Regions from separate parts of the Oceanobacillus luteolus genome, predicted to be linked through region 1. Evidence: riboswitches for the same ligand, from Rfam matches in the RefSeq annotation. Region 1 holds a riboswitch; the other holds the start of a gene.
The links. Region 1 has a riboswitch for thiamine pyrophosphate ahead of tenA (thiaminase II). Riboswitches for the same ligand answer to the same signal wherever they lie in the genome.
Positions count from the first base shown of each region.

Region 2: another riboswitch for thiamine pyrophosphate. It lies ahead of thiW (energy coupling factor transporter S component ThiW); the one in region 1 lies ahead of tenA (thiaminase II).

Region 1 covers NZ_JBHUDE010000150.1:16,554-20,843, reverse strand. Annotated here, with positions in the region: gene ACFSBH_RS16360 (cation diffusion facilitator family transporter) at 1-747, opposite strand, end outside; gene ACFSBH_RS16355 (ArsR/SmtB family transcription factor) at 763-1,095, opposite strand; gene ACFSBH_RS16350 (DUF3953 domain-containing protein) at 1,284-1,508, shown strand; gene tenA (thiaminase II) at 1,563-2,261, opposite strand; TPP riboswitch at 2,415-2,523, opposite strand; gene ACFSBH_RS16340 (GTP pyrophosphokinase) at 2,597-3,331, opposite strand; gene ACFSBH_RS16335 (CNNM domain-containing protein) at 3,397-4,290, opposite strand, start outside.
Region 2 covers NZ_JBHUDE010000162.1:8,979-13,268, forward strand. Annotated here, with positions in the region: gene motB (flagellar motor protein MotB) at 1-431, opposite strand, end outside; gene motA (flagellar motor stator protein MotA) at 424-1,206, opposite strand; gene thiW (energy coupling factor transporter S component ThiW) at 1,488-1,985, opposite strand; TPP riboswitch at 2,065-2,175, opposite strand; gene ACFSBH_RS19020 (aminotransferase family protein) at 2,483-3,835, shown strand; gene ACFSBH_RS19025 (APC family permease) at 3,889-4,290, shown strand, end outside.

The DNA of each region.
Region 1 (4,290 bases):
ATTTAATCCGCTCGTAATCGACCAAACATGTAAATCATGTACGCCTCGTATCCCTTCCGTATGTTTAATGATTTGAATGACTTCTTCCATCTTCACATTTTTTGGGGTTCCCTCCATCAGTACATGAAGTCCGGACTTTGTCACCTGATAACCACTGCGCAGAACAAGAGCTGCGACAATAACACTGGCCAAAGGGTCCGCCCATCCCCAACCGAAAAAAATGATAAGAAGCGCGGCAACAATAGCACCAATTGACCCAAGCATGTCACTGATTACATGCAAGTAAGCCCCACGCATATTCAAATTATCTTCTACATCAGCCCCTCGCATCATGATCCATGCAACGAGGATATTCACGAGCAGTCCAATAGCCGCAATGACCAACATTCCTGTTGAAGCTACTGCCGGCGGATTTAGAAAACGTCCAATCGCTTCATAAAATATAAAACCAGCGATAATGATGAGAGTCACACCATTGAGAACTGCAGCCAGAATTTCAAAACGTCGATAACCGAATGTCTTACTATAGTCTGCAGCCTTTTCCCCAAACTTAAAAGCAAGTAACGCGATTCCAAGTGAGATGGCGTCACTTAACATATGTCCTGCATCCGCCAACAAAGCTAGACTGTTCGTAAGGAAACCACCGATCGCCTCAACGATCATATAAACGGTAATGATGAGAAAGCTTATGAATAACACCTTTTTATTTGCAGTATGCGAATGATCATGTCCATGATCGTGTCCCATGTTATGCACCCCTAATTAGTGATGAGAAGCATGCTCAATTGCCTGCTTCAGTAAATTCATGACGTGTTCATCATCTTCCGAGTAATACAACGTTCTGCCTTCTCTTCTATACTTCACCAATCTTAAGTTTTTTAAGAACCGTAATTGATGAGATACACTTGATTGACTTAAGTCCAGAGTCTCCGCGATATCATTGACAGAATGTTCTCCGGTACATAATAAATTCAAAATACGTATTCTAGTCGGATCCCCCAACGCTTTGAATGTTTGGGAAACGACAAACAACGTCTCTGCGTCCAAGTGCTGCTCTTCTTCACGAAAAACCTCTAGTTTTTGCTCTTCCGTCATTTTTATTGCACCTCTAAGATTTATTATATGAGCATATGTTCATATGTTGACTATAAAACAAAAAACAATCCGAGTCAAATAAGTATATTGATTTGACTTTACCCGTAAAACGATATAGATGAACATGCTTTAGTATATTCTAGCTGCATATAAATGTTATGATGATTCTGCACAGGGAGGGATGGATATTGAAGATAATCAAGGTGCTTTTAGCAATTTCAGTTATTGCATTAGCTCTCGTTAGTCAGTTCAATGAAAGTATGAACGTATCATGGATTTTATTGTTTTTACTCGGGGCTTTGCTACTTGCGATGGGAGCGGAACAGCTGCAAAAAAAACAAAGGTCCATTGGATATATATTGATTTTGACTGCTTTTTTCAACTTTGCAGTCTCTTTGAAAATTGCTTTATAAATGAAAGTAATAGGAGGAAGTGCCATTCTAGGCACTTCCTCATAAGCAGTACTTTTATCCAACTGTCGATTGTATCTTATCTGTCGGCCACATCTCGATATTCTCAGCCATTTCCCAAAACATATACTCAAATTTACTCGTTTTCACCACAATATCTTCAAGTGCTTGTAGCTCTCTTTCTAACTTTCCAGTTGCATATTCATTGATAAGGTTTTTACAGTTCTCAGCGATTTCAGTAAAGTCTTCGGATGAATACATTCTTACCCAATTTCCGTAAAATTCATGGTCTGCAGCTCCTGGCCACTTCACCAGTTCCTTACCAATGTAGTTATAGCTCCATGCACAGGCTAGCACTGCCGCGATGGCATTCTCCACGCCTCCAAGTTGGGAAACATTCAGCATGTAACTCGTGTATGCTGTCATAGTTGATGATGGTTCTGTCGCTTCCAGTTCCTCATTTGTAATTCCGAACTTTGCTGCGTACTCCCTGTGCAGCTCCATTTCCATAGTTAACGTGCCATGCAGTAAATTCGCAAACATCGTCATCGTCTCTAGGTCAGGCGCTTTAGCACTTCCAATCGCAAAGACTCGGGAATACTCGATCAAGTATACGTAATCCTGCTTCATATAATGTTTAAATTTTTCTTTATTAAGTGTCCCATCCCCAATCCCCTTCACAAACGGATGATCCAAATACGCCTCCCAAATCGGTTGTACCTTTCTCCATAGTCTGTCTGTAAACTGTTCACTCATGCTTCTCTTCCTCCCTTTTTTGGTATAGAATTCCTTCGCACCACAAAGAGATTGGCAAATGCTATACGATTTTTACATCGCCCGTTCAAGCAAAAAGCCGCCTTCTTCTGCATAAGAAAAAGACGGCCTATGTATACGAATTTACGCTCATAAGTCATACGTACACCGCTTTCTTTCGCTAGCATAAACTAGATCAAGTTCAAAGGGTTGAGACAGTATTCCAACTGACTCTCTCAGCAATTTTGCACCCCTAGTGGTGAGAAATATTCTATTAACTATACTATTGCATATTCGAGAGCAGTTATCAAGGGAAGACCTTGATGAAGGCACGCCAGCTATTCTGTGATATGATTCTTTCTTATCATCTCTAACATCAATTCCCTCGGATTAAATGCATGACTTTCTATTCCATCCTGAGAATCGTTTTCTTTCAAGATATTGATTTCATGATTGAGATGCTCCATTTTTCGATCCAGTTCTGCTACAGTGTCAGCGGCTTCTTTTAATTGTTCTGTCAAATGCCCAGGTATTTGTTTATCATATTTATAATATATTTTGTGTTCGAGGCTCGCCCAAAAGTCCATAGCTATCGTGCGAATTTGCATTTCGACATAAACTTTTTCAACCCGGTCCGACATAAAGACGGGAATTTTCAAGACAAGATGTAAGCTGCGATACCCATTTGGCTTCGGATGCTTAATATAATCCTTTACTTCAATTACTTCAACATCCGACTGTGATTGGATCATTTCACTAATACGGTAAATATCTGATTCAAATGAGCAGGTGATACGAATTCCAGCTATATCCCTAATATTTTCCTTAATAACCCCTAAAGATAACGGTAATCCTTTCCTATGAGCTTTGTTCATTATGCTTTCCGCAGATTTCACACGTGTACTCACATGTTCAATTGGATTATAATCATGGATCAATCGGAACTCTTCTTTTAAAATGTTCACCTTCGTACTTATCTCTTCTAATGCAAATTTATATGCCATGCCGAATCTTGTAACTTTTTTTCTTAAATCATCGACGGCTTCTATACTTAAAGGTTCTACTATATCCATTATTTTTTATTCCCTTCGTTCAAGGTTCTAACTCCATTATAATGGATATCCTAGCATTTCTCATTTCAGGGAGCAGAGTACAGCTTTCTAATTCTTACCAAATGCACTCTCCTCTCACTTACTTCTAAAATTTCAAATTCCAAGTCTTCATAAGTGAACTCTTCTCCTTCTTCGGGCAAATGGCTATAACGATTCAAAACAAATCCTGCCACGTTGTCGGCCTCTTCAGGAAGATTAATTTTAAAAACGTTGTTTAGGCGGTGCAGGGAAAGTCTAGCATCACAAATAATTTCTCTATCCGTCTGGCTGTGGATGAGTGCGTCGTCTTCATCCATCTCATCTTCAATATCTTCACCAATCATCGTTTCAATCAGATCCTCGTGGGTGATGAGCCCTTCTGTTCCTCCGTATTCATCCAATACAATTGCAATATGCTTTTTCTTCTCAGTCATTTGTTTAAATACATCTTCTATCAGATTAAATTCATAAACAAACAAGGGATCCATATCAGAGAAATCCTTAATCAATTTATCCCGATTTTTTGCCCACCTTAAAATAAACTTAGAATGAAAGACACCCACAATATTGTCAATATCATCGTCATAAATTGGATATCGTGTATGGTGGTTTGATAGTAAAAATTCTTCCGCTTCTTCAAAGGATATATTTGCCGGAACAGCTTTAATTTCCACCCGATGCGTTTTTAATACATCGGACACGTTTAACGTCTGGAAATCCAATACCGATTTCAAGCGAGACATTTCATCATTCCTAAAAGTTCCTTCTGTATGTGCAATATCAACCATCGCCCGCATCTCCGCTTTAGAGATTGTAACTTCTTGTACCTGATTTCTCCCCAACAATCTAATGGTAGTTTTCGTCAGTAAATTTAATAACCAAATAAACGGCTTTAAAATCATTAGAATAAGCATGGTCGGATAATAAACGATGTAAGCAAT
Region 2 (4,290 bases), on a different contig from region 1:
AAAAACACATCGTCGACAATAGTCAGCTTCAAGCCTTCCTCTGAGAGTGCTGTTTGGAATTTTTCTTCCAACTCATGCTCCTCGATATAGGTGTCGATGCTCTCTTTCATTTGCTCCAATGGTGATCGATCAGAAGTCCCTTCATCAGGAACCTCGCTTTCATCAGAATGTTCTTTTGGAATAGGTTTTTCATCGGATTCATTATCGTTCACCGGTGTCTTTCTAGGTAACTCCTCTTCCAGTATTCCAGCACCACCTAGCGAGAACTCACCACGAAATACTTGTGCCAGCTTCTCATATTTTTGGGAATCCACTTCACTGGCGGCAAACAAAATGATAAATAGTGCGAGTAGAAGCGTGAGCATATCAGAATAAGGAAGTAGCCAGGATTCACTAATTTCCGTCCGCTTTTTCTTTTTTCTCCTACTCATATGAATTCTCCTGTTTCAACTCGCCCGCTTCCTTCTCAGAAAGGAAAGCGTTCAGTTTCTCCACCATCATGGAACGGGAATGACCATAAGCCAACGAAACGATACCTTCTATAATCAACTCTTTTTGTTGTACTTCCTTTTTAGACTTCTCCCGTAATTTGTTCGCAAAGGGATGCCATAACACATACCCCGTAAAAATCCCCAACAACGTCGCAATGAATGCAGAAGAAATCGCATATCCCAAAGCATCTGTATCAGACATATCAGCTAATGCCGCAATAAGTCCTACTACTGCACCTAGTACCCCTAATGTTGGAGCATATGTACCAGCTTGCGTAAACACGCCTGCCCCTTCCTCATGCCTTTCTTCCATTGCTTCTATTTTCTTTATCAGAACATCTTTTATGTACTCTGTTTCCTGTCCATCCACCATCATTTGAATCCCACTGGATATGTAAGGGTCATTGATGGATTCTATTTCTCTTTCCAATGCGAGCAAACCTTCTTTCCTTGTCAGATCAGCCCACTCACCAAATTGTTGAATCAATGCTTTGTTGTCCAATTTCTGTTCTGTAAATAATATCCGAAAAAATGACGGGACTTTTCGAATCGTGCTTGCAGGGAAAGCTATCATTACTGATGCTACTGTTCCGAGAATAATTACAAGGATAGCCGCCAGATTGAATAAGGCTGATAAGCTCACACCTTTTAATATCATCCCTAATCCAATTGCAAGTAAACCAATTAGCAATCCGATTATCGTCGTTAAATCCAAAGATATCCACCTCAATTGCGATATATTTTAAGTTTGATTGTTTTCCAATTAACAACCCGGTCTTTTGCCCTATATCTTTTATCGGGATAATTCGGTGGATATCAAGGTATATTTTAAACGTAGAATGTTCTGTATTTTGAGAAGTATATCGATGCAAAGTTTATTTGTCTTTATTTAAGACTTTCACTTACATGAAATGGATAAAGAACACCAACTAAAAAGTTGACGTTTCCTTAACCTACTTTATAACTAGATCAGCAATATGTTTTTCTAATCTGTTATTAAAGTCTTCCATTACTTCGAGCCATACTCCGGTTATACAGTTTCGTAACAACAAGTAACCCAAGCATAGCACCGGATACACTACTGACTAGAAAAGCTGGGATAAAAGCAAATGCACCAACAGAAGAACCCATAAAAACATGGGCAAACGGAACCGCAAACAATGCGCCAATTATGCCGCTTCCGATACCTTCACCTACAGCAGCAAGTGACCTCTTCTCCGTTTTTTTATAAAGTACTCCAGCCAAGAACGCCCCAACCATTGCACCTGGAAACGCCAGGAATGTTCCAAGTCCGAGCATATTGCGTAATAAACTGATCATAAACGCAATGACAACAGCCGGGCCCGGCCCCAATGCAACAGCCGCCATGACATTGATGGCATGCTGCACTGGATACGCTCTTGCCACTCCTGCCGGGAACCAAATCAATTGCGCGCTGATTGTGCCAATCGCAATAAAAACTGCCATGGTAGTGATCAAACGTGTTTTATTCATCCTTTCACCTCCACTTTATAGGGAACCAAAGAAATAAAAAAGCCAGATCCATAGGACCTGACGGCAGAAAAAAGTATGAGAATTTACCTCACTACTTCCCTCCGCTGGTACTAACCAGATCAGGTCGATAAGAGTCGGAAAGAATAGCCTTTCCTCTCAGCCCGCATTGTAGGCACCCCTAGTAGTTTTAAAGCTTATTAGATTCGTGATAAGCTTACCAAATGTAGTGAGTATGTCAACTATGGAGATTTTTCAGCATAAGGTACTAAAAACCAAAAACAAAGTTGAACTGATATTATTTCCTCTTGACATCCGTACTAATTTTCGTTAAATTATAAATAATAAAACTATAATAGCTGCTTATTCTAATTGACTCTGTTGTACAAACAGAGCATTCCATTAGATAAAACCAGTGATATTGCGTGGATGTATGGCACAGAAAAACGCTATGCTTCCACCTATATTACTGGTTTTTTATATTAAAAGGAGGTATCACTATGGAGTTAGAAAAACTGATTGAACTAGACAAGAAACATTTTATCCATCCCACTTCATCGATACAGCAACAACAAGCTAATGGACCGAAAGCTATTATTAAAAAAGGCGAAGGAATTTATTTAACTGACAAAAATGACAACGTTTACATTGATGCCATGTCATCACTTTGGAATGTCAATGTTGGCCACGGAAGAGAAGAGTTAGTCGAAGCAGCTGCAGAACAAATGAAAAAATTAGCATTCAGTTCCACTTTTTCTACGTTTAGTAATGAGCCTGCTATATTATTAGCTGAAAAAATCAGTTCCATTGCTCCTAAAGGGTTAAATGCTGTGTTTTTTACTTCTGGTGGTTCAGAGTCCAATGATACTGCGATCAAACTAGCAAGGCATTACTGGAGAATTCAAGACAAGCCAGAAAAGAGAAAAATCATTGGACTTAATCGTGCTTATCATGGGGTGGCAGCTGCATCAACAAGTGCTACAGGTATCCCTGAATTTTGGAGCATGGCAGGTAAAATGATGGTTGATATTTACCACGCCGATAATCCATATGGAAATGGAACAGTAAAAGCGATCCAATCCCTTCGATCAGTCATTGAAAGTGAGGGACCTGAAACAGTTGCAGCTTTTATCGCTGAGCCAATTCAAGGAGCTGGTGGAGTACTTATCCCGCCGAAGGACTATTTTCAAGAAGTGCGCAATCTCTGTGATGACTATGGAATATTATTTATTGCCGATGAAGTCATCACTGGATTTGGACGAACTGGAAAATGGTTTGGTATTGAAAACTATGGTGTCACGCCTGACGTGATTTCTTTTGCAAAAGGTGTTTCAAGTGGCTACATCCAACTTGGAGGAGTGATTGTATCTGATCAAATCCATGATGTACTGAAGGATAAGTCTTCCGGAACATTATTCCATGGATACACGTATAGTGGTCACCCGACTGCAGCTGCTGTTGGACTGAAAAACATTGAAATTTTAGAAGAGGAAGAGCTGGTGGAGAATTCGAGAGCAATGGGAGAAGTAATGCTCGAAGGTTTTAACAAGCTGAAAGAAGACTTGGACATTGTTGGTGATGTTCGTGCTATCGGCCTACTCGGAGCAGTGGAGCTTGTGGAAGACCCTGCTTTAAACAAAAGATTTTCCAGAGATTTACAAGTAGCACCAAAAGTAATTGAAGCATTGCATCAAAGAGGAGTCATTTGCCGTGCTGTAACGTATGAAGATACAGATATCATTTGCTTCTCCCCTCCTTTAATCATTAACAAGAAGCAAATTGAAACAATGACCGAAAAACTGCACGATGCCATCAAAGAAGTTAGAAACGGACTGTCAGCAACTTTAAAATAACCTGCGATTTTGGTGAAGCATTTCACCATGGATTCCAGTAAGGGGGACGTGTAATGAATTCGGATCAACAATTACTTAAACTGCTAGGTAACAAAGATGTCCTAGCGCTCGCTTTTGGTGCAATGATCGGTTGGGGATGGGTTGTAACGACCGGGATTTGGATTAATCAGGCTGGATCATTGGGGGCGATCCTAGCATTTGTTATTGGTGGAATAATGGTTGTATTTGTTGGCCTCACCTATGCAGAATTGGCTTCGGCCATGCCGCTTGTTGGCGGTGAACTCGTCTATACCTATAAAGCAATGGGCAGAGTCATGTCTTTTATCACAACGTGGGCAATTGTTTTTGGCTATATATCGGTAGTTGCATTCGAAGCTGTGGCCTTACCAACAGTGTTTGAATATTTAATTCCAAACTTCAGCCAAGGATATTTGTATACGATTCAGGGATGGGAT